One region of the Klebsiella sp. F11 genome, then DNA from elsewhere that is predicted to be linked to it. Evidence: predicted binding sites of a transcription regulator. Region 1 holds the regulator's gene; each other region holds the start of a gene.
The links. Region 1 encodes PurR, which represses purine synthesis genes. Its sites were predicted from a motif close to CANGCAAACGTTTGCNTG; they were not measured.
Positions count from the first base shown of each region.

Region 2: a site for PurR is predicted at 3,143-3,160, ahead of pyrC (dihydroorotase). Genes of this name have one in related genera too.
Region 3: a site for PurR is predicted at 2,226-2,243, ahead of AC1M2H_RS21565 (nucleoside-specific channel-forming protein Tsx). Genes of this name have one in related genera too.
Region 4: a site for PurR is predicted at 1,654-1,671, ahead of purH (bifunctional phosphoribosylaminoimidazolecarboxamide formyltransferase/IMP cyclohydrolase). Genes of this name have one in related genera too.

Region 1 covers NZ_CM160060.1:2,582,522-2,588,028, reverse strand. Annotated here, with positions in the region: gene sodB (superoxide dismutase [Fe]) at 82-663, shown strand; gene AC1M2H_RS12865 (MFS transporter) at 703-1,869, opposite strand; gene cydH (cytochrome bd-I oxidase subunit CydH) at 2,032-2,121, opposite strand; gene purR (HTH-type transcriptional repressor PurR) at 2,416-3,441, shown strand; gene punR (DNA-binding transcriptional activator PunR) at 3,459-4,370, opposite strand; gene punC (purine nucleoside transporter PunC) at 4,483-5,507, shown strand, end outside.
Region 2 covers NZ_CM160060.1:3,424,064-3,429,570, forward strand. Annotated here, with positions in the region: gene AC1M2H_RS16945 (YceH family protein) at 1-400, opposite strand, end outside; gene rimJ (ribosomal protein S5-alanine N-acetyltransferase) at 410-994, opposite strand; gene mdtH (multidrug efflux MFS transporter MdtH) at 1,224-2,432, shown strand; gene AC1M2H_RS16960 (lipoprotein) at 2,537-3,097, shown strand; gene pyrC (dihydroorotase) at 3,221-4,267, shown strand; gene dinI (DNA damage-inducible protein I) at 4,339-4,590, shown strand; gene bssS (biofilm formation regulator BssS) at 4,981-5,235, shown strand; gene solA (N-methyl-L-tryptophan oxidase) at 5,362-5,507, shown strand, end outside.
Region 3 covers NZ_CM160060.1:4,372,650-4,378,156, forward strand. Annotated here, with positions in the region: gene ribD (bifunctional diaminohydroxyphosphoribosylaminopyrimidine deaminase/5-amino-6-(5-phosphoribosylamino)uracil reductase RibD) at 1-947, opposite strand, end outside; gene nrdR (transcriptional regulator NrdR) at 951-1,400, opposite strand; gene AC1M2H_RS21560 (SadB/YajI family lipoprotein) at 1,549-2,091, shown strand; gene AC1M2H_RS21565 (nucleoside-specific channel-forming protein Tsx) at 2,382-3,266, shown strand; gene AC1M2H_RS21570 (helix-turn-helix transcriptional regulator) at 3,318-4,013, opposite strand; gene AC1M2H_RS21575 (VOC family protein) at 4,063-4,440, opposite strand; gene AC1M2H_RS21580 (M24 family metallopeptidase) at 4,528-5,507, opposite strand, start outside.
Region 4 covers NZ_CM160060.1:5,322,489-5,327,995, forward strand. Annotated here, with positions in the region: rRNA gene AC1M2H_RS26120 (16S ribosomal RNA) at 1-1,153, opposite strand, end outside; gene purH (bifunctional phosphoribosylaminoimidazolecarboxamide formyltransferase/IMP cyclohydrolase) at 1,781-3,370, shown strand; gene purD (phosphoribosylamine--glycine ligase) at 3,386-4,675, shown strand; gene AC1M2H_RS26135 (DUF1481 domain-containing protein) at 4,824-5,507, opposite strand, start outside.

The DNA.
Region 1 (5,507 bases):
TTGCCACATCTTTTAATTTGCTACTATCTCCCTGTGCATGATGTGGTTATTGCACGCATTAATATAATAAGGAGAGTAGCAATGTCGTTCGAATTACCTGCATTACCATATGCAAAAGACGCCCTGGCGCCGCACATTTCCGCTGAAACTCTGGAATACCATTACGGTAAGCATCACCAGGCCTACGTCACCAACCTCAACAACCTGATCAAGGGCACCGCTTTTGCAGATCTGTCTTTAGAAGAGATCGTTCGTTCTTCCGAAGGCGGCGTCTTTAACAACGCCGCCCAGGTCTGGAACCACACCTTCTACTGGAACTGTCTCGCGCCGAACGCCGGCGGCGAGCCGGAAGGCGAACTGGCGGCAGCTATCGCCAAAGCCTTCGGTAGCTTCGCCGATTTTAAAGCGCAGTTCACCGATGCGGCGGCAAAAAACTTCGGCGCCGGCTGGACGTGGCTGGTCAAAAATGGCGACGGCAGTATGGCGATTGTCTCGACCAGCAACGCCGGTACGCCGCTCACCGGCAGCGCTACGCCGCTGCTGACCGTGGATGTCTGGGAACATGCTTATTACATTGACTACCGTAACGCCCGTCCGAACTATCTGGAGCACTTCTGGGCGCTGGTAAACTGGAAGTTTGTCGCGGCTAATCTGGCGGCATAAAACGGTACCGCAGAAGGGTTTCCCCTTCTGCGGTAACAACTAGCTGCTGGCTAAGGCCTCTTCCGGCCGCGAACGACTGCTGAACAGCACCAGCATCAGCGCCACCCCGGCGATGATCGCGCCCATCACCGGAACAAATGCGTAGCCCAGGCCGCCGGAAATTACCGCCCCGCCGGCCGCCGCGCCCAGCGCATTGCCGAGGTTAAACGCCCCGATATTCACCGAAGAAGAGAGCCCCGGCGCTTCATGAGCCACGCGCATCACGCGCATCTGCAGCGGCGGCACCACGGCGAACGTCGCCGCGCCCCACACTACCATGCTGATGGCCGCGCCAATCTGCGACTGCGCCAGCAGCGGGATCGCCAGCATGATAACCATCAGCAGCAGTAAAAATCCCTTCAGCGTGCCGGAAACCGAGCGGTCGGCAAATTTTCCGCCAAGGTAGTTGCCCAGAGAGAAGCCGACGCCAATCAGCACCAGCATCGCGGTGACGAACAGCGGCGAAGCGTGGGTAATGGTATGCAGCACCGGCGAAATATAGGTATAGAGAGTGAACATCGCCCCGGCCCCGAGCACGGTGGTCAGCAGCGCGGAAAGCACCTGCGGCCGCATCAATACCGCCAGCTCTTCCTTCACATTCGGCCGCTCCCCTGCGCTGCCTTTCGGCAGCGAGAACCACAGGCCGGCCATCGCCACCAGGCCAAGACCCGCCGTGGCGAGGAAGGACATGCGCCAGCCGATGGTTTCACCCAGCCAGGTCGCCGCCGGGACGCCGCCAATATTGGCGATGGTCAGACCCATAAACATGGTTGCCACCGCGCTGGCCTGCTTGTGCTTAGGCACCACGCTCGCGGCCACCACCGAGCCGAGGCCGAAGAAGGCGCCGTGGTTCAGGCTGGTGATAATGCGCGAGAGCAGCAGCGTGGTGTAATCCGGCGCCATTGAAGAGAGGACGTTGCCAAGGGTAAAAATAGCCATCAGGAAAATTAGCGCGCTGCGGCGCGCGCGATGCGACAGCAGCAGCGTCATCAGCGGCGCTCCGACCATCACGCCGATGGCGTAGGCGCTAATCAGCATCCCCGCGGCGGGAATGGATACATCCACGCCTTTCGCGATCACCGGTAGCAATCCCATCGGGGAAAATTCGGTCGTACCGATACCAAACGCCCCAACGGCCAGCGCTAACAGGGGAAAGTTGATTTTCATGCAATGACTCCAGCAAACCGTCCTCAGCGACGGTATCTCATCAGAAGGCAAAAGCATGACATCAATCACAGAAAAACAAAAGTAAACGAAATGGCAAAAGATTTTTGCGAATTTGATAATAATGCGTGGGAATGGGGGAAAGGAGCCTCTCCCCCGCAAGAATTAGTGCAGTACGGCGGTCAGCGCTGCGGCCACGATCAGCCCCAGAACAATAATCGTCGTGGTCAGCGAAAACTTTAAATCTGTATCCATCAATTTTCCCCCTGATTATCCCCACAAGAAAAGTGAGCCTGCTCATTTTTGCACAGTATTGCATAAAAATCTTCTGAGATTTAGGGCGATGCACGTTTTTACTCTTCCCCTTTGCCGCAAGATCGGACAAAATCCCACGCTAATTTGAAAGCGTATCGGCCATTGACCCCTTCCTGTCGTTCTGTGTCGTTTCCCGACGTGATGCAATGTTGAACATTGCGCTCAGGGTGTGTATAGGCAAACGGTTACGTATCGATAATCAGACGATCAGGTCAAGGTCTGGAGAGAGAAGTAATGGCAACAATTAAAGATGTAGCGAAGCGCGCAAACGTTTCCACTACAACAGTGTCACATGTAATTAACAAAACCCGTTTTGTGGCTGAAGAGACGCGCAACGCGGTATGGGCCGCCATCAAAGAGCTGCACTACTCTCCGAGTGCGGTGGCGCGCAGCCTGAAGGTTAATCACACCAAATCGATCGGCCTGCTGGCCACCAGCAGCGAAGCGGCCTATTTTGCCGAGATTATCGAGTCCGTCGAGAAAAGCTGCTTCCAGAAGGGCTACACCCTGATTCTGGGCAACGCGTGGAACGATCCGGAAAAACAGCAGGCCTACCTGTCGATGATGGCGCAAAAGCGCGTCGACGGTCTGCTGGTCATGTGCTCCGAATATCCGCAGTCGGTGCTCTCCATGCTCGAAGAGTACCGCAACATCCCGATGGTGGTGATGGACTGGGGCGAGTCCAAGGCCGACTTTACCGATTCGGTGATCGATAACGCCTTTGAAGGCGGTTACATGGCCGGCCGCTATCTTGTCGAACGCGGCCACCGTGAAATCGGCGTGATCCCGGGTCCGCTGGAGCGCAACACCGGCGCCGGTCGCCTGGCCGGTTTTATGAAAGCGATGGAAGAAGCGCAGATTCGCGTCCCGGAAAGCTGGGTGGTTCAGGGCGACTTCGAGCCTGAGTCCGGCTACCGCGCCATGCAGCAGATCATCAGCCAGCCGCACCGCCCGACCGCCATCTTCTGCGGCGGCGATATCATGGCGATGGGGGCGATTTGCGCAGCCGACGAAATGGGCCTGCGCGTGCCGCAGGATATTTCGCTGATTGGCTATGACAACGTGCGCAACGCCCGCTACTTTAGCCCGGCGCTGACCACCATTCATCAGCCAAAGGACTCTCTCGGCGAAGCCGCATTCAATATGCTGATGGACCGCATCGTTAACAAGCGCGAGGAGTCGCAGTCTATCGAAGTTCACCCGCGCCTGGTCGAGCGCCGCTCGGTGATCGACGGCCCGTTCGTCGACTACCGCCGCTAATCCCGGCGGGGCGCCGCCTATTCCGGCGCCCGCAGCCACTCCCGATTTAACGTTTCGCTGTCGCCAAGATAGTCCAGCAGCCAGGAGAGTGCCGGCGAGATATCGCTCTGCTGCCAGGTCAGACAGCAGGCGGCGTCCGGGAACGGATTTTCCAGCTCCAGCGCCGTCCATTCGCCGCTATCGATCCGCGGGCGGGCGAAGTGCGACGGCACCATGCCGATGCACAGCCCGGCCGACAGGCAGGTTGTCGAGGCGTCCCAGTCCGGCACCACCACCCTCTTCTGATTATCCAGCAGCCACGTCGTGCGCTTCGGCAGCGAGCGGGAGGTATCCTCCCTGACCAGCGACGGCCAGTTGCGCAACGTATCATCGCTCAGCGGACCGCTCATTTTTGCCAGCGGATGGTGGCTGGCCACCACGCAGTGCCAGCTCAGCATGCCCATGTCGCGAAAGGCGTAGCGTCCGCCGACCGGAATCGAGCGGGTCGCGCCGATAGCCAGCTCCACGCGGCCGTCGGCCAGCGCGTCCCAGACGCCGTTAAACACCTCCTGGAAGACAATCAGCTCGACGTCCGGAAAGTGACGATAAAAATCGACAATCATCTGCCGCATACGCGCCGGCTTGACGATATCGTCAACCGCAATCGAGAGCTGCCCGCGCCAGCCGTTGGCGATCTGCTGGCACTGGCGGCGGGTGATCTGCATTTTTTTGATAACAGAACGCCCTTCCTGTAAAAACCACACCCCGGCCGGGGTGAGTTCGACGTCGCGATGACGTCGTTCGAAGAGCGGAACCGCCAGCCACTCTTCGAGCTGACGCACGGTGTAGCTGACCGCAGAAGGGACACGATGCAGCTCCTGAGCCGCAGCGCTAAAGCTGCCGTTGCGGGCAACCGCATCAACCACTTCAAGGGAGTATTCGGACCACATATTCTGCCTGCAAAATTTTTGAACGCATGTAACAAATATTAGCGTTTCACAAGCCAGAATGCACTCCCTACACTCTGCGACATCTTACCTGTATCAGAAGAAAGAGAACTTTATGCAACAACCCGGGAAAGGATTTTTAGTTTGGTTAGCGGGCCTCAGCGTGCTGGGCTTCCTCGCAACCGATATGTATCTGCCGGCGTTTTCGGCTATCCAGCAGGATCTGAATACTTCGGCGGCCTCGGTCAGCGCCAGCCTCAGCGTGTTTCTCGCCGGTTTCGCCGTTGGCCAGCTGTTCTGGGGTCCGGTATCCGATCGCTACGGGCGCAGGCCGGTACTGCTCAGCGGCCTGGCGATCTTCGCCGTCGGCTGCCTTGGCATGCTGTGGGTACGGGACGCGAATCTGATGCTGGCGCTGCGGTTTGTGCAGGCCATCGGCGTCTGCGCGGCGGCGGTCACCTGGCAGGCGATGGTCACCGACTATTATCCCGCCCAGCGTACCAACCGCATATTCGCCACCATCATGCCGCTGGTGGGCCTGTCGCCGGCTCTGGCGCCGCTGCTCGGCAGCTGGCTGCTCGCCCATTTCGACTGGCAGGCTATTTTCGCGACCCTGTTCGCCATCGCCCTGCTGCTGATGCTGCCCGCCTTACGCCTCAAGCCGGTGCGCCGGCCCGGGAGCGATACGCAGAAAAAGCTGACCTTCCTGGCGCTGCTGCGCTCGCGCGAGTATAGCGGCAACGTGCTGATTTATGCCGCCTGCTCCGCCAGCTTTTTCGCCTGGCTGACCGGATCGCCGTTTATTCTACATGACATGGGCTACGGGCCAACCGCCATCGGCCTGAGCTACGTGCCGCAGACTATCGCCTTTTTAATCGGCGGATACGGCTGCCGGGCGGCGCTGCAAAAATGGCAGGGGCAGCAGCTGCTGCCGTGGCTGCTGGTGGTTTTTGCGCTCAGCGTTGCCGCCACCTGGCTGGCTGGTCTGCAGCAGAATGCCTCCATCGTCGCGCTGATGGTCCCCTTCTGCGTGATGGCTATCGTTAACGGCGCCATTTACCCGATTGTCGTTGCCCAGGCGCTGCGCCCGTTCCCTCAGGCGACGGGACGCGCCGCCGCGCTGCAGAATACCCTGCAGCT
Region 2 (5,507 bases), 840 kb from region 1:
CGATTTCCGCCATATCGCTGAATTCGTACATTCTCTGCGCCCGGCTGCGCAGCTCACCCGGGGTCTGCGCGCCGCGCAGCAGCAGCGTCGTGACCACCGCCACCTCCGCCGGCGTCAGTTTCAGATCGCCGAACTCGGAATTGCAAAAGCGCTGCTCGTATTTGGTCACCCGGTTGCCAAACCCGCTCACCGTGCGCAGAAAGTGGCGCTTAACCAGCGTATCCAGCAGATCCTGAATATCGCTTTCGCTGAGCGACATCACCGGCTCCCGGTTGGTTTTCTGGTTACAGGCGGTCACCACCGCATTGACCGATAGAGGATACTGCTCCGGCGTCGTGACCTGTTTCTCCAGCAGACAGCCAATAACGCGCGCTTCGTGCGCGCTTAACTGATATTTCATGCTCTCTCCTTAGCGACCCGGGATCCAGTCCGGTGTCGTCAACGCCGTCAGTACGTGGTCACGCCACTGGCCATCGATTAACAGATAATCTTTGGCGTAGCCCTCTTTTTCAAAGCCAAGACGCGCCAGCAAAGCGCCGCTGCGCTGATTGTGCGGCATATAGTTGGCCATAATGCGATGAATATGCTGCGTGCGCTGCATATAGCGAATTGCCGAGGTTAGCGCTTCAAACATCAGCCCCTGCCCCTGCCACTTCTCACCGATGGAGTAGCCGAGGTAGCAGGCGTGAAACGAGCCGCGCACCACGTTTGAAAAATTCGCCACGCCGACTATCTCTTTCTCTTGCGGATCGAGGAGCGCAAAATAGAATGCCGAACCCTGTTTATGAAACTCCGAAATCATCGACAAGCGCGCCTGCCAGCCGGAGGGGTAGCAGTGGCTGTCGTCGCGCACCGGCTCCCAGGGCTTTAAGAACCCTTTATTCTCCGCGTAGTAGTCGGCCAGACGCCAGGCGTCACGATCGTGAACCAGCCGCGTGACCAGCCTGTCCGTCGTCAAACGCACCTTTGGTACGTTACTGCGATAGCCAAACATTTCCCTCTCCTGTTCCCCTGACTGATTACCCTGCTCCCTTCACTATACCTGTCCTGAACGGCGGAGTGAAAACAGCAACATACCATTTTCTGCACCATCTCCCCTTTTCGATGAATAGCCTCTATCAAACTTGCTTTTTGATAAAAAAATATTGTCGCAAGTCCGCTGGGAAACGCCCGGGCTTCCCCGCACACTAGAAGGGCTAATCTCTATTTTCCCAGGAGGGGAAATGTCCCGCGTATCGCAGGCAAGGAGCCTGGGTAAATACTTCCTGTTGGTCGACAATATGCTGGTCGTTCTCGGCTTTTTTGTCGTCTTCCCGCTGATTTCCATTCGCTTTGTCGACCAGATGGGCTGGGCCGCGCTGATGGTTGGGATCGCCCTCGGCCTGCGTCAGCTGGTGCAGCAGGGGCTGGGGATTTTTGGCGGCGCGGTGGCCGACCGTTTCGGCGCCAAACCGATGATCGTTACCGGCATGCTGATGCGCGCGGGCGGCTTTGCCGCGATGGCGGTGGCCCATGAGCCGTGGGTGCTGTGGTTCTCCTGCATTCTCTCGGGCCTCGGCGGGACGCTGTTTGACCCGCCGCGCGCGGCGCTGGTGGTGAAGCTGGTGCGCCCGCATCAGCGCGGCCGCTTCTTTTCGCTCCTGATGATGCAGGACAGCGCCGGCGCGGTCATCGGCGCTCTGCTCGGCAGCTGGTTGTTACAGTACGATTTTCGCCTCGTCTGCAGCGTAGGCGCGGCGCTGTTCGTCGCCTGCGCCGGATTTAACGCCTGGTATCTCCCGGCCTGGAAGCTGTCGACGGTGAAAACGCCGGTACGCGAGGGGCTGGGGCGCGTGCTGCGCGACAGGCGCTTCGTGACCTATGTCCTGACGCTCACCGGTTACTACATGCTGGCGGTGCAGGTAATGCTGATGCTGCCGATTATGGTCAACGACATCGCGGGCTCCCCTTCGGCGGTCAAATGGATGTATGCCATTGAGGCGACGATCTCGCTGACGCTGCTGTATCCAATTGCCCGCTGGAGCGAAAAGCGCTATCGGCTGGAGCACCGGCTGATGGCCGGCCTGCTGGTCATGACGCTCGCCATGCTGCCGATTGGCCTAACCAGCAACCTGCAGCAGCTGTTTACGCTGATCTGCATTTTCTATATGGGTTCGATTATCGCTGAACCCGCCCGTGAAACTCTGGGCGCCTCGCTGGCCGATGCCCGCGCGCGCGGCAGCTACATGGGCTTTAGCCGGCTGGGGCTGGCCTTTGGCGGCGCCTTCGGCTACGCCGGCGGCGGGTGGCTGTTTGACGCCGGTAAAGCGGTCAATCAGCCGGAGCTGCCGTGGCTGATGCTGGGTATTATCGGCTTTATCACCTTTATCGCCCTGTGGTGGCAGTTCAGCGCGAAGCGTTCAGCCTCCGGTATGCTGGAGCCGCGCACCTGATTCAGCATGGCTGATTTTCAGCATTTTCCGCTAGCGCCTACGATGCTGGCAGGCCATGCTGCTTTGTGTCAGGATGAGCCCATCGCATTACGTTAAGGAACCCAATGAAAAAGATGTTTATCGCGGCCGCGCTGATCGTAAGCGGTCTCCTGAGCGGCTGTAACCAGCTTACGCAATATTCGGTAAGCGAACAGGAAATTAACCAGGCGCTGCAGAAACGCAATCACTTCGCCAAGGATATCGGCCTGCCGGGCGTGGCGGATGCGCATATCGAGCTGCACGATTTAACCAGTGCGATTGGTCGCGAAGAGCCGAATAAAGTGACCCTCAGCGGCGTGGCCAACCTCGATCTCAATTCGCTGTTCGGCAATCAAAAAGCCACTATTGACCTCAAGCTGAAGGCGCTGCCGGTGTTCAATAAGGAAAAAGGAGCGATCTTCCTGCAGGAGATGGAAGTCGTCGATGCGAAAGTCGCGCCGGAGAAGCTGCAATCGGTCGTGCAGACGCTGATCCCCTACCTGAATCAATCCCTGCGCAGCTATTTTAATCAGCAGCCCGCCTACGTTCTGCGCGAAGATGCCAGCACCGGCGAAGCGCTGGCGAAAAAATACGCCAAAGGCATCGAGGTCAAGCCGGGTGAGATAATCATCCCCTTCACCAATTAACCTTACGGGCGCCCCGGCGCCCGTTTTTTTACGGAAGTTGATGCAAAGGAAAACGTTTACGCTTATCCTTTGTGCCCGGTGAAAAACAGCCCTGATGACTGAACCTATTAGCCGGAGCCTTCCATGACAGCACAACCCCAGGTACTGAAAATCCGTCGCCCTGACGACTGGCACATCCATCTGCGCGATGACGATATGCTGGAAACCGCCGTGCCCTACACCAGCGAGTTTTACGGTCGGGCGATCGTGATGCCGAATCTGGCGCCGCCTGTCACCACCGTTGAAGCCGCCGTCGCCTATCGCCAGCGAATCCTTAACGCCGTGCCCGCCGGGCATGACTTTACCCCGCTGATGACCTGCTACCTGACCGATACGCTCGATCCCGCCGAGCTGGAGCGCGGATTTACGGCCGGCGTGTTCACCGCGGCTAAACTCTATCCGGCCAATGCCACCACTAACTCCAGCCACGGCGTAACCAGCATCGATACCATTATGCCGGTGCTTGAGCGCATGGAAAAACTCGGCATGCCGCTGCTGGTACACGGTGAAGTCACGCACGCGGAGATCGATATCTTCGATCGCGAGGCGCGCTTTATTGAAACGGTGATGGAGCATCTGCGCCAGCGTCTGCCGGGCCTGAAGGTGGTATTCGAACATATCACCACCAGGGATGCCGCAGAGTACGTTCGCGACGGCAACGAGCTGCTGGCCGCCACCATTACGCCGCAGCACCTGATGTTTAACCGCAACCACATGCTGGTCGGCGGTATTCGCCCGCACCTTTACTGCCTGCCGATCCTGAAACGTAACGTTCACCAGCAGGCGCTGCGCGAGCTGGTCGCCAGCGGCTTTACCCGCGCGTTTCTCGGTACCGACTCCGCGCCGCACGCCCGCCACCGCAAGGAAACCAGCTGCGGCTGCGCCGGCTGCTTTAATGCGCCAACCGCGCTGGGTAGCTACGCGACGGTGTTTGAAGAGATGAATGCGCTGCCGCACTTCGAGGCGTTCTGCTCGCTTAACGGCCCGCGCTTCTACGGTCTGCCGGTCAACGAAACCTTCGTTGAGCTGGTACGCGAAGAGAGCGTTGTGGCGGAGAGCATCGCACTGCCCAACTACACGCTGGTCCCCTTCCTCGCCGGTGAAACCGTACGCTGGACGATGAAAAAATAAAACGCCGCCCTCTGTTGTAAATAGAGAAAAGATACTGTATAAATAAACAGCATATTGCACAGGGGGCCATCATGCGTATCGAAGTCTCTATCGCCAAAACTACCGCCTTACCGAGCGGCGCTTTAGAAGCGCTGAATAGCGAACTCTCCCGACGAATCGATCGGCAGTTCCCGGCCAAACCAAGCCAGGTAACCGTACGCTTCGCCACCGCTAACAATCTTTCCGTTATCGGTGGCCTTAAAGAAGATAAAGACCGGATAAGCGAAATCCTGCAGGAAACCTGGGAAAGCGCTGATGACTGGTTTATCCACGACGTACCCTGAGTCGTTCGGGCTGCATGACAGCGGCGGCGCAGAACGCCTCGGGCGATTAATCGAGGCTTTTGCCCGCGCAATGCTCATGCGGTTCGAAGCCTGACCGGTACAGCAAATTAATTTGCTCCCTCATTGTGCTTTTTTTGCCGGGTCGCCCCGGCTTTTTTTATTCCCTTCGCCAATACTCAGACTTTTCTTTAATTTGCTGATTATTTCCTTACAAAATAACGTACAGCGGGACAAGATTTGCGCAAAAAAGCGACAAAAAGAGAAAAGCTCGCCCCGTTTGCGTTAATTTCTCGAGTTTATACTTAACTCCTGATATAATTAACTTGCTTCAGAAAACATGCATTAAACCTCGAGAATTGTTGTCTTTTAACATATGAATAAGGGGTTATGATGGAAAAGAATAATGAAGTCATCCAGACCCATCCCCTCGTCGGATGGGACATCAGCACCGTAGATAGCTACGACGCGCTGATGCTGCGCCTGCACTACCAGAACCCCACTCATGAAAGCTGTAATGAAGCTGAAATTGGCCAGACTTTATGGCTGACGACGGACGTCGCACGTCAATTTATTTCTATCCTTGAAGCCGGCATTGCCAAGATTGAAGCAGGTGAATACCAGGTCAATGAGTACCGCAGACATTAGTGATTCTGCTGTCATCCATATACTCTAACTAAACGGGCACCGAATTGGTGCCTGATTTATTTTCAGACTTGTATAAGTGCGGGTTGTTAATTACCCTGCTAATAAAGCAAAAACCCGGAACATACCATGCAATACGACCTCATCATTATCGGCAGCGGCTCAACCGGCGCCGCCGCAGGCTATTACGCTCGTCGCGCAGGACTCAACGTACTGATGACCGACGCCCACCAGCCTCCGCATCAGGAAGGCAGCCATCACGGCAGCACGCGCCT
Region 3 (5,507 bases), 1.8 Mb from region 1:
TCGTCCACCAGCCCCGCCTGCAGCAGCGCGCCGGCAAGACCGGGACCGGCCTCCACCCAGATGCTGTTAACCTGCTGTTTGCCCAGCTGCATCATCAGCACCACCAGATCGAGATGGCCTTGATGCTCCGGGATCTGCAGGGTGCGCACGTTCTCAGGCCACTCGCGGGAGTCCTGACGGGTGCGGGCAAATAGCGTTTCTCCCGCCTGCTGCGCGATGCGGTGCTGCGGCGTTACGCGGTTTTGGCTGTCGATGACGATACGCAGCGGCTGGCGCAGATTCTCCTGCGGATAGCGCGCCTGAATATCAGGCATGAGCTCGTCCCAGCGCACGGTCAGCGCCGGGTCATCCGCGAGGACGGTGGCGCTGCTGGTGAGGATCGCGTGGCTCTGCGCGCGCAGGCGCTGCACGTCGCGTCGCGCCTGCGGCGAGGTGATCCACTGGCTTTCGCCACTGGCCATTGCCGTACGGCCGTCAAGCGAGGCGCCCATTTTTAGCTGAATATAGGGAAAGCCGGTGCGCATCCGCTTCAGGAAGCCCTTATTTAGCGCTTCGGCCTCGCCCATCATCAGGCCGTGGCTAACGTCAATGCCCTCCTGCTGCAGGCGATACAGGCCGCGCCCGGCCACCTGCGGGTTAGGATCCTGCATCGCGGCCACCACCCGCGCAACGCCTGCGGCGATCAGCGCCTCGCAGCACGGCGGCGTGCGTCCGTGATGGCTGCAGGGCTCCAGGGTGACGTAGGCGGTGGCGCCTTTGGCCCTTGCTCCGGCCATGCGCAGCGCGTGCACTTCGGCATGCGGCTCGCCGGCGCGGTAGTGGAAACCTTCGCCGACAATTTCGCCGTCTTTGACAATGACACAGCCGACGTTGGGGTTCGGGTGGGTGGTAAAGCGACCGCGCGCGGCGAGCCTGAGCGCGCGTGCCATGTATATTTCGTCACGCATGGCTTAATCCTGTAAGCGGGCGATCTCTTCGCCGAACTCTTTGATGTCTTCAAAACTGCGATAGACGGAAGCGAAGCGGATGTAGGCGACTTTATCCAGCTTCTTCAGCTGTTCCATCACCAGGTTGCCGATCATTTTGCTGGGAACTTCGCGTTCGCCGGTGCCGCGCAGATGCGTTTTGATGTGGTTGAGCGCCATTTCTACATCGTCGGCGCTGACCGGGCGCTTTTCTAACGCTTTGAGCATCCCGCGGCGCAGCTTATCTTCGTTGAAGGGCTCGCGGACGTCGTTGCTTTTTACCACTCGCGGCATCACCAGCTCGGCCACTTCGAAGGTGGTGAAGCGTTCATTGCAGACCAGGCACTGCCGACGACGACGCACAGAAGAACCCTCCCCCACCAGGCGAGAGTCGATCACTTTAGTATCTACGGCGAAACAGAAAGGGCAATGCATAGCGCGTCCTGGCATCAAGTTAAACTGGCAGATAGTTTACCGCGAAGTGACCCGACTACAAAGAAAGAGCTTTTGAGACAAAGGATCTATAGTGCGCTTATGCAAACGATCTACCATTAAGCATCCCTCTGTTAACGGAATCCCGACCATGACAAGACGTTATTTGAAGCTGGCGATTGTGGGTAGCCTTTTTACGCTCAGCGCCTGCGCTCAGCAAAGCGAAGTTCGCCAGATGCATCAGAGCGTGAGCACCCTGAGCAAGGAGATGACCCAGCTCAGTCAGCAAACGGTGAAAATTACCCAGCAAAACGCCCTGAACGCGAAGTCCAGCAGCGGCGTCTACCTGCTGCCCGGAGCGAAAACGCCCGCGCGGCTCAACAGCCAGATAGGCACCCTGCGGATGTCGCTGCGCGATATCACCCCTGACGGCGACGGCACCCGTCTGACGCTGCGTATTCAGGGTGAATCAAACGATCCGCTGCCGGCGTTTAGCGCGACCGTCGCCTCCGGAGAAATCAGCGGCACCACCGAGAGCTACCGGGAGGTCAACGTCCACGACCAGCTGATTAGCGCGCACGCCAGCGTTCTGGCGCCGAGCGACGTCGACATTCCGCTACGCCTCAGCGGCGTCACGCCGGAACAGTTAGGCTTCGTACGCATCCACGATATTCAGCCCGCAGACGCGCAGTAAGATCTCCGCCGGGCGTTTCTGACGTCCGGCTTCCCCGCCGAAAATCCATTTACAATTTTTCGTAACAGTTCAGAAAAAATAGGCACCAGTGATGAATTTCAGTGGCATTCTGTCAAGAAATGCATAGAATCGTGAACGCAATCGATTACGTATGTTTTCGTTCTGTGAAACAACACGTATTTTTGTGAGCGATGATTCCTATAATAGACGCCACAGAAATACGAAATATTTAGATACGCTTCGGCAAATTTCTTCACGCCTTTCGGCTCAATTTAAACAGTGGCATCAATATGAAAAAAACATTACTGGCAGCAAGCGCCGTCGTGGCGCTCTCCGCATCTTTCACTGCCGGCGCGGCAGAAAACGACAAACCGCAGTACCTGTCTGATTGGTGGCACCAGAGTGTAAACGTGGTGGGTAGCTACCACACCCGTTTTGGGCCGCAAATCCGCAACGATACCTACCTCGAATACGAAGCGTTTGCCAAGAAAGACTGGTTTGATTTCTACGGTTACATGGATGCACCAGTATTCTTCGGCGGTAACACCAACGCGAAAGGTATCTGGAACCACGGTTCCCCGCTGTTTATGGAAATTGAGCCGCGCTTCTCTATCGATAAGCTGACCAATACCGACCTGAGCTTCGGTCCGTTTAAAGAGTGGTATTTCGCTAACAACTACATCTACGATATGGGCCGCAACGCGTCCGGTCGTCAGAGCACCTGGTATATGGGTCTGGGTACCGACATCGATACCGGCCTGCCGATGAGCCTCTCCCTGAACGTCTACGCTAAATACCAGTGGCAGAACTACGGCGCATCCAACGAAAACGAGTGGGATGGCTACCGCTTCAAGGTGAAATACTTTGTTCCGCTGACCGACCTGTGGGGCGGCTCGCTGAGCTATATCGGCTTCACCAACTTTGACTGGGGCTCCGATCTGGGCGATGACAACTTCTACGACCAGAACGGCAAACATGCGCGCACCAGCAACTCCATCGCGTCCAGCCACATCCTGTCGCTGAACTACGCGCACTGGCACTACTCGGTCGTGGCGCGTTACTTCCATAACGGCGGCCAGTGGGCGAATGATGCTAATCTGAACTTCGGCGACGGCGATTTCAACGTTCGCTCGACCGGCTGGGGTGGCTACTTCGTGGTGGGTTACAACTTCTAATCCTGCCTGATGCTCCCCGGCCTCCGCGCCGGGGAGCACGATTGACCCGCTTTATGCTTGACGATCTTCGCACCTCACCTTACGCAAAAAATCACTCAATGAACGGTCGGCCCGCTCGCTGAAAAGGCGCCCGGTGGCAGCCACGTCCAGACAGCGGTCGAGGCGAAAGCAGCGGTAATCATCGCGGAGCTCGCACCAGCCCAACAGCAGCCAGCGCTCGCCCCAGAAAAAGAGCCCCAGCGGCAGCACTTCGCGCTGCGACACCTTTCCCGCTTCGTCGCGATAGCGCAGCGCCAGCACCCGCTGACCGGAAACCGCCCGATGCACCAGATCGAACTGCGCCTTGCTGTAGCCCTGAACGCCAAAGTCCGGCGCAAACAGCCGCGATTGTTCGGCCTTGCGCCGGCTCTCCTCAGGTAAAATCGCGAGCACCTTTTCCTGAGCCGACTCCAGCGCCCGGGACAGCGATTCGCCTCCCCAGGTTTGCAGCAGCCGAATGGCGGCCACCAGCGCTTCCGACTCCTGGGTCGTCAGCATCAAGGGCGGTAAACTGTAGCCTGCCAGCAGGCGATATCCGCTGCCGGCCTCGCCCTCCACCGGCACGCCGGAAAGCGACAGGTCGCGGATATCCCGATAGATGGTGCGCTCCGATACGCCGAGCCGCTCCGCCAGCAGCCCGGCGGTGGTTAGCCTTCTCCCCCGCAGGATCTGCACGATTTGAAAAAGGCGGTCGGCGCGTCGGCTCATTATCGTTTCTCTTATTGTCCAGGGGCTGCCCCACAGGCGTCATCGAGCATTACTGGGGCAGATTCTTCGGCTGATGCAGGCCAAGCCGGTTACCTTCGCTATCAATAAACAGTGCGATGGTGCCGATATCGTTAGACAGCTCAAGCGGGCCAAAGACGCAGCTCCCGCCGGCGGAATTTACGCGGTCGAGGGTCGCGGCCAGATTGTCAGTATGCAGATAGATAACGCATCCCCGGTCGGCAGGTTGAATCCCATCAAACTTAGCCAGCGCGCCGCCGGGCGCCGGATCCTGATACGGGAAAACGGCCATTTCAGCGCCATCCATATTTTCCCGCCGCAGCGCCACCTGCAGCACCGGCTCGTAAAACGCCACCGCGCGATCCATGTCGGCTACCGGAATTTCAAACCAGTTAATTACGTTGTTCATACATCCTCCTGTCCACTGTTTGGGTTTAGGAGGAGTCTACGGCAGGACTCCTGACAGCGTACTGTCAGGAGCGATCGCCGCCTGCGATTAACCCGCCGAGCAAACCAGGGCCCGCTGCTTATCGAGCAGCCAGGGGCGGAGATAGCCCACGGTGTTGGAAAAAGGCAGCACCTCCTCCGGTAGCGCAATCCCCAGCTGCTCTCGAATGTAGCGCCGCCGGGTGACGATACGCTGCCAGAGATCCGGATAGGCCTGCGCCAGCTCGTGGCGCAGAGAGTCATCCGCCAGCGCCACGGTGTCTTCAATGCTGGCACCGGCGTAGCCCGCCCGCGAAGGGATAATGTCGATTTGCAGGATCATCCCGCTCTGCAGGCGGGCGTCGGAGTTCGGCCCGATGGGCGAACAGAGCCACTCTTCATCGGCCACCAGATGCCCCGGATTCAGATGCCAGCGGTACTCCGCCTTCGGCAGGCCCCGCTCGATAAGGTCGTACATCTCGCCGCCGCGCATGCCGATACGCAGATTCTCCAGCCAGCTGACCACCGCGTAAAAATAGGGCTTCGCCACCACCTGCAGATAATCCGCCACCTCCGGCGCCAGCTCGGCCTCGTCGCGCACCACGTACGCCGCCCGGCTGCTCAGCCCCCCTTTAAAGCCGGTGGTTAGCGAGAATTTATCCCCGACCTGAATGACTTTATCGCCGGGATAAAGGTTCGCGTAGGCGAAGCGATCGCCGGTGGCGGCAATCATCACCACGTTGTTGGGTTGGCCTTCCGCCGCCAGCAGCGCGCCGATCTGCTTTTCCGTTTTTCCCGCCTCAATGGCATTCAACGCCGTGAGGATCGCCGTAGACGCAAGGTTAGCGCCATATTCGTAGTGCGCCAGCTCGTTGGCGCAGTTGAGCGTTCTCGCTCCGCCGTCCGGGGCGATAAATATCCCCGTGGCGTTGCGTAACGTCGCCTGCGGCCCGGCGGCGAGGCGAAGCGCATCGACGATAAAGGCCGGGATGTCGAACATCTGCGCCGTATCGTCAGCGCTGCCGGTAAATAGCTTCCAGCCCGCCAGGC
Region 4 (5,507 bases), 2.7 Mb from region 1:
TCCTTTGAGTTCCCGGCCTAACCGCTGGCAACAAAGGATAAGGGTTGCGCTCGTTGCGGGACTTAACCCAACATTTCACAACACGAGCTGACGACAGCCATGCAGCACCTGTCTCACGGTTCCCGAAGGCACTAAAGCATCTCTGCTGAATTCCGTGGATGTCAAGACCAGGTAAGGTTCTTCGCGTTGCATCGAATTAAACCACATGCTCCACCGCTTGTGCGGGCCCCCGTCAATTCATTTGAGTTTTAACCTTGCGGCCGTACTCCCCAGGCGGTCGACTTAACGCGTTAGCTCCGGAAGCCACTCCTCAAGGGAACAACCTCCAAGTCGACATCGTTTACAGCGTGGACTACCAGGGTATCTAATCCTGTTTGCTCCCCACGCTTTCGCACCTGAGCGTCAGTCTTTGTCCAGGGGGCCGCCTTCGCCACCGGTATTCCTCCAGATCTCTACGCATTTCACCGCTACACCTGGAATTCTACCCCCCTCTACAAGACTCAAGCCTGCCAGTTTCAAATGCAGTTCCCAGGTTGAGCCCGGGGATTTCACATCTGACTTAACAGACCGCCTGCGTGCGCTTTACGCCCAGTAATTCCGATTAACGCTTGCACCCTCCGTATTACCGCGGCTGCTGGCACGGAGTTAGCCGGTGCTTCTTCTGCGAGTAACGTCAATTGCTGAGGTTATTAACCTCAACACCTTCCTCCTCGCTGAAAGTACTTTACAACCCGAAGGCCTTCTTCATACACGCGGCATGGCTGCATCAGGCTTGCGCCCATTGTGCAATATTCCCCACTGCTGCCTCCCGTAGGAGTCTGGACCGTGTCTCAGTTCCAGTGTGGCTGGTCATCCTCTCAGACCAGCTAGGGATCGTCGCCTAGGTGAGCCATTACCTCACCTACAAGCTAATCCCATCTGGGCACATCTGATGGCATGAGGCCCGAAGGTCCCCCACTTTGGTCTTGCGACGTTATGCGGTATTAGCTACCGTTTCCAGTAGTTATCCCCCTCCATCAGGCAGTTTCCCAGACATTACTCACCCGTCCGCCGCTCGTCACCCGAGAGCAAGCTCTCTGTGCTACCGCCCGACTTGCATGTGTTAGGCCTGCCGCCAGCGTTCAATCTGAGCCATGATCAAACTCTTCAATTTAAGTTTGATGCTCTTGAATTAAACTTCGTAATGAATTACGTATGTTCACTCAGAGACTTGGTATTCATTTTTCGTCCGAGGACGTTAAGAATCCATGTCACTTTGAGTGCCCACACAGATTGTCTGATAAATTGTTAAAGAGCAGTGCAACGCGGCTTTCGCTCACCGTTGCGAGGTGGCGTATAATACGCTTTCCTCTTGCAGAGTCAACCCTGAATTTCAGATGTTTCTCTGTCAACCCGGCGGCTTGTTTGCCGTTGTTCCGTGTCGATGGAGGCGCATTATAGGGAGTTCTCGAGCGCCCGCAATAGTTAAATTGCAGAAAAATGACTGACTGCTGCATTCCCCAGCAAAACCCCGGTTTATACCCTGTTACGCACAGAATTATCCACAGACCGTCGGCGTTCCTTCTCTATAAAGGCCGTCGTTACGCTCTTCTATTAAGGAGAGATAAGGAAAGATTTCGCCCTGCTAAGAGAAAGATAAAAATTCGCGAGCGTTGCGCAAACGTTTTCGTTACAATGCCGCGCTATGACACGGACGCCCGGTTGGGTGCGTTAGGTGAGTTTTTAGGCAAAAACTCACCTAACGCTCTCTGTAATGTTCAAATCCTGGGGATTTAATACCATGCAACAACGTCGTCCAGTCCGCCGCGCCCTGCTCAGTGTTTCTGATAAGGCCGGTATCGTCGAATTCGCGCAGGCTCTTTCCGCTCGTGGTGTTGAGCTACTCTCTACGGGCGGTACCGCACGCCTGCTGGCAGAGAAAGGCCTGCCGGTAACCGAAGTCTCTGACTACACCGGTTTCCCGGAAATGATGGATGGACGCGTGAAGACCCTGCATCCGAAAGTACACGGCGGTATTCTGGGTCGTCGCGGTCAGGATGATGAGATCATGGCGCAGCACGCTATCTCTCCTATTGATATGGTCGTCGTTAACCTTTACCCGTTTGCCCAGACCGTCGCCCGTGAAGGCTGCTCGCTGGAAGATGCGGTTGAGAACATCGATATCGGCGGCCCGACCATGGTGCGCTCCGCAGCCAAGAACCATAAAGATGTCGCGATCGTTGTTAAGAGCAGCGACTACGCCGCCATTATTAAAGAGATGGACGCCAACGAAGGCTCCCTGACTCTCGAAACCCGTTTTGACCTCGCCATTAAAGCTTTTGAGCACACCGCCGCCTATGACAGCATGATTGCCAACTACTTCGGCAGCATGGTTCCGGCCTATCACGGTGAAACTCAGGAAGCTTCAGGCCGCTTCCCGCGTACCCTGAACCTGAACTTCATTAAGAAGCAGGATATGCGCTACGGCGAGAACAGCCATCAGCAGGCCGCCTTCTATATAGAAGAAGAAATTAAGGAAGCATCCGTTGCCACCGCCCAGCAGCTGCAGGGCAAAGCGCTTTCCTACAACAACATTGCCGATACCGATGCGGCGCTGGAGTGCGTGAAAGAGTTCAGCGAGCCGGCGTGCGTTATCGTCAAGCACGCCAATCCGTGCGGCGTTGCGGTAAGCGATTCCCTGCTGGATGCCTACGACCGCGCCTATAAAACCGATCCGACCTCAGCGTTCGGCGGCATTATCGCCTTCAACCGCGAGCTGGATGCCGAAACCGCGCAGGCCATTATCTCCCGCCAGTTTGTCGAAGTGATCATCGCCCCCTCCGCTAGCGAAGAGGCGCTGAAAATCACCGCGGCGAAACAGAACGTCCGCGTGCTGACCTGCGGCGAGTGGACCTCACGCGTACCAGGCCTTGATTTCAAACGCGTTAACGGCGGGCTGCTGGTGCAGGATCGCGATCTGGGTATGGTCACCAGCGGTGAACTGCGCGTGGTCAGCAAGCGCCAGCCAAGCGAGCAGGAGCTGCGCGATGCGCTGTTCTGCTGGAAAGTGGCCAAGTTCGTCAAATCCAACGCTATCGTTTATGCCAAAGAGAATATGACCATCGGCATAGGCGCAGGCCAGATGAGCCGCGTTTACTCCGCCAAAATTGCCGGGATTAAAGCCGGCGACGAAGGCCTGGAAGTGAAAGGCTCAGCCATGGCATCCGACGCATTCTTCCCGTTCCGTGACGGCATTGATGCGGCCGCGGCCGTGGGCGTGAGCTGCGTGATCCAGCCGGGCGGCTCTATTCGCGACGATGAAGTCATTGCCGCCGCCGACGAGCACGGCATCGCGATGATCTTCACCGACATGCGCCATTTCCGCCATTAATTCACGGAGTAACAGATGAAAGTATTAGTGATTGGTAACGGCGGGCGCGAGCACGCGTTAGGCTGGAAAGCAGCGCAATCGCCGCTGGTTGATACCGTTTATGTGGCTCCGGGTAATGCCGGCACCGCCCTGGAACCCGCGCTGCAGAACGTGGCGATCGGCGTGACCGACATTCCGGCGCTGCTGAGCTTCGCACAGCGTGAAAATATCGATCTGACCATCGTCGGCCCTGAAGCGCCGCTGGTAATCGGTATCGTGGATGCCTTCCGCGCCGCCGGACTGAAAATCTTCGGCCCAACGGAAGGTGCCGCTCAGCTCGAGGGCTCTAAGGCCTTCACTAAAGATTTCCTCGCGCGCCATAAGATCCCCACCGCCGAGTACCAAAACTTTACCGAGATTGAGCCTGCCCTCGCGTACCTGCGGGAGAAAGGCGCGCCGATCGTTATCAAAGCCGACGGCCTGGCGGCCGGGAAAGGCGTGATTGTCGCGATGACGCTCGAAGAGGCGGAAGCCGCCGTTCACGATATGCTGGCAGGCAATGCCTTCGGCGACGCCGGCCATCGCATCGTTATTGAAGAGTTCCTCGACGGCGAAGAGGCCAGCTTTATCGTGATGGTCGATGGCGAGCACGTTCTGCCGATGGCCACCAGCCAGGACCACAAACGCGTCGGTAATGGCGATACGGGTCCTAACACCGGCGGCATGGGCGCGTACTCTCCGGCCCCGGTGGTCACCGATGAGGTTCATCAGCGCACCATGGAGCGTATCATTTGGCCAACGGTCAAAGGGATGGCGGCGGAAGGCAATACCTATACAGGCTTTCTCTACGCCGGTCTGATGATCGATAAGCAGGGCAACCCGAAAGTTATCGAGTTCAACTGCCGCTTCGGCGATCCGGAAACGCAGCCCATCATGCTGCGCATGAAGTCGGACATGGTGGAGCTGTGCCTCGCTGCCTGCGACGGCAAGCTGGATGAGAAAACGTCAGAGTGGGACAGCCGCGCCTCTCTCGGCGTGGTTGTGGCCGCGGGCGGCTATCCGGGCAGCTACGCTACCGGCGATGAGATCTTCGGCCTGCCGCAGGAAGACGCGGCGGATGGCAAAGTGTTCCATGCGGGCACCCGGCTTTCTGCCGACCAGCGCGTGCTCACCAACGGCGGACGCGTACTGTGCGTAACGGCGCTGGGCGATAGCGTGGCTCAGGCGCAGCAGCGCGCCTATGAACTGCTTACCGACATCCGTTGGACCGGCAGCTTTAGCCGCGGCGATATCGGCTGGCGCGCCATCGCTCGCGAGCAAAACTAACGGCGTCATTTCATCCGTCGGGTTTACGCTCCCTTCTGTATTAACGGGCGGCCTCATTAATTTGTGGCCGCCCGTTTTATTTGTCATGCGCGGAGTACGGCTCTGCAAGGAGCGGCGAAGCAAGAGGAGATGAAGCGCGGATAAAGCGTTAGAAGGTTTTTTCCTGCGGTTGCCAGGTACAGAAGTCTTCGTTTGCCACCAGCAGCAGCTGCGAACCTTCAGAGGCTTCCAGCCACGCGACGCTGACCTCTACGGACGAGTGATCCTGACGGCGGGCGATATGGGCTAACGACCGGGCATCGAGGTCGGGCTTAACGGTCTGCCCTTCACAGGTGGTGACGGTCCGATCGGCGTGCCAGCGTCCCTGACGCAGCACAACGCGGCCCTGACGCAATGCGTCGCTGGTCTGGCGAATCTGCGTCGCCCGGTAGCGGTAGAGCGCGACCTGGTCGCTGGAGAGCTGCTGCTTTTGCCCGTCGATTTCACGCTGCATAAAGCTCAGCTCGCCCTGGTCATCAAAGCGGGCGCGAATATGTTCCGTGGTCTTGCCGTAAACGTTGAGCTCAATCAGCGTCAGCCGATCGTCCTGCCAGCGGTACTCGCTGGTTGAGGTATTGCCGTGACGCCACGGGCTAAAAGCGGCGAGAAGATGCACCTCGCCATGGGAATCCTGGCGCCAGATCCGCATCGCTCCCTGATTGTCAGCATAGCCGCTGGCGGTAAAAGGCGGGAGCGAGGAATCATGGCTGCAGGCAGTGAGCAGCAGTACGCCTGCCAGCGTCAGCGCGCGACGCCAAACAGACAAAAGGGGCTTCGAGGCCCCTTCGGTAAA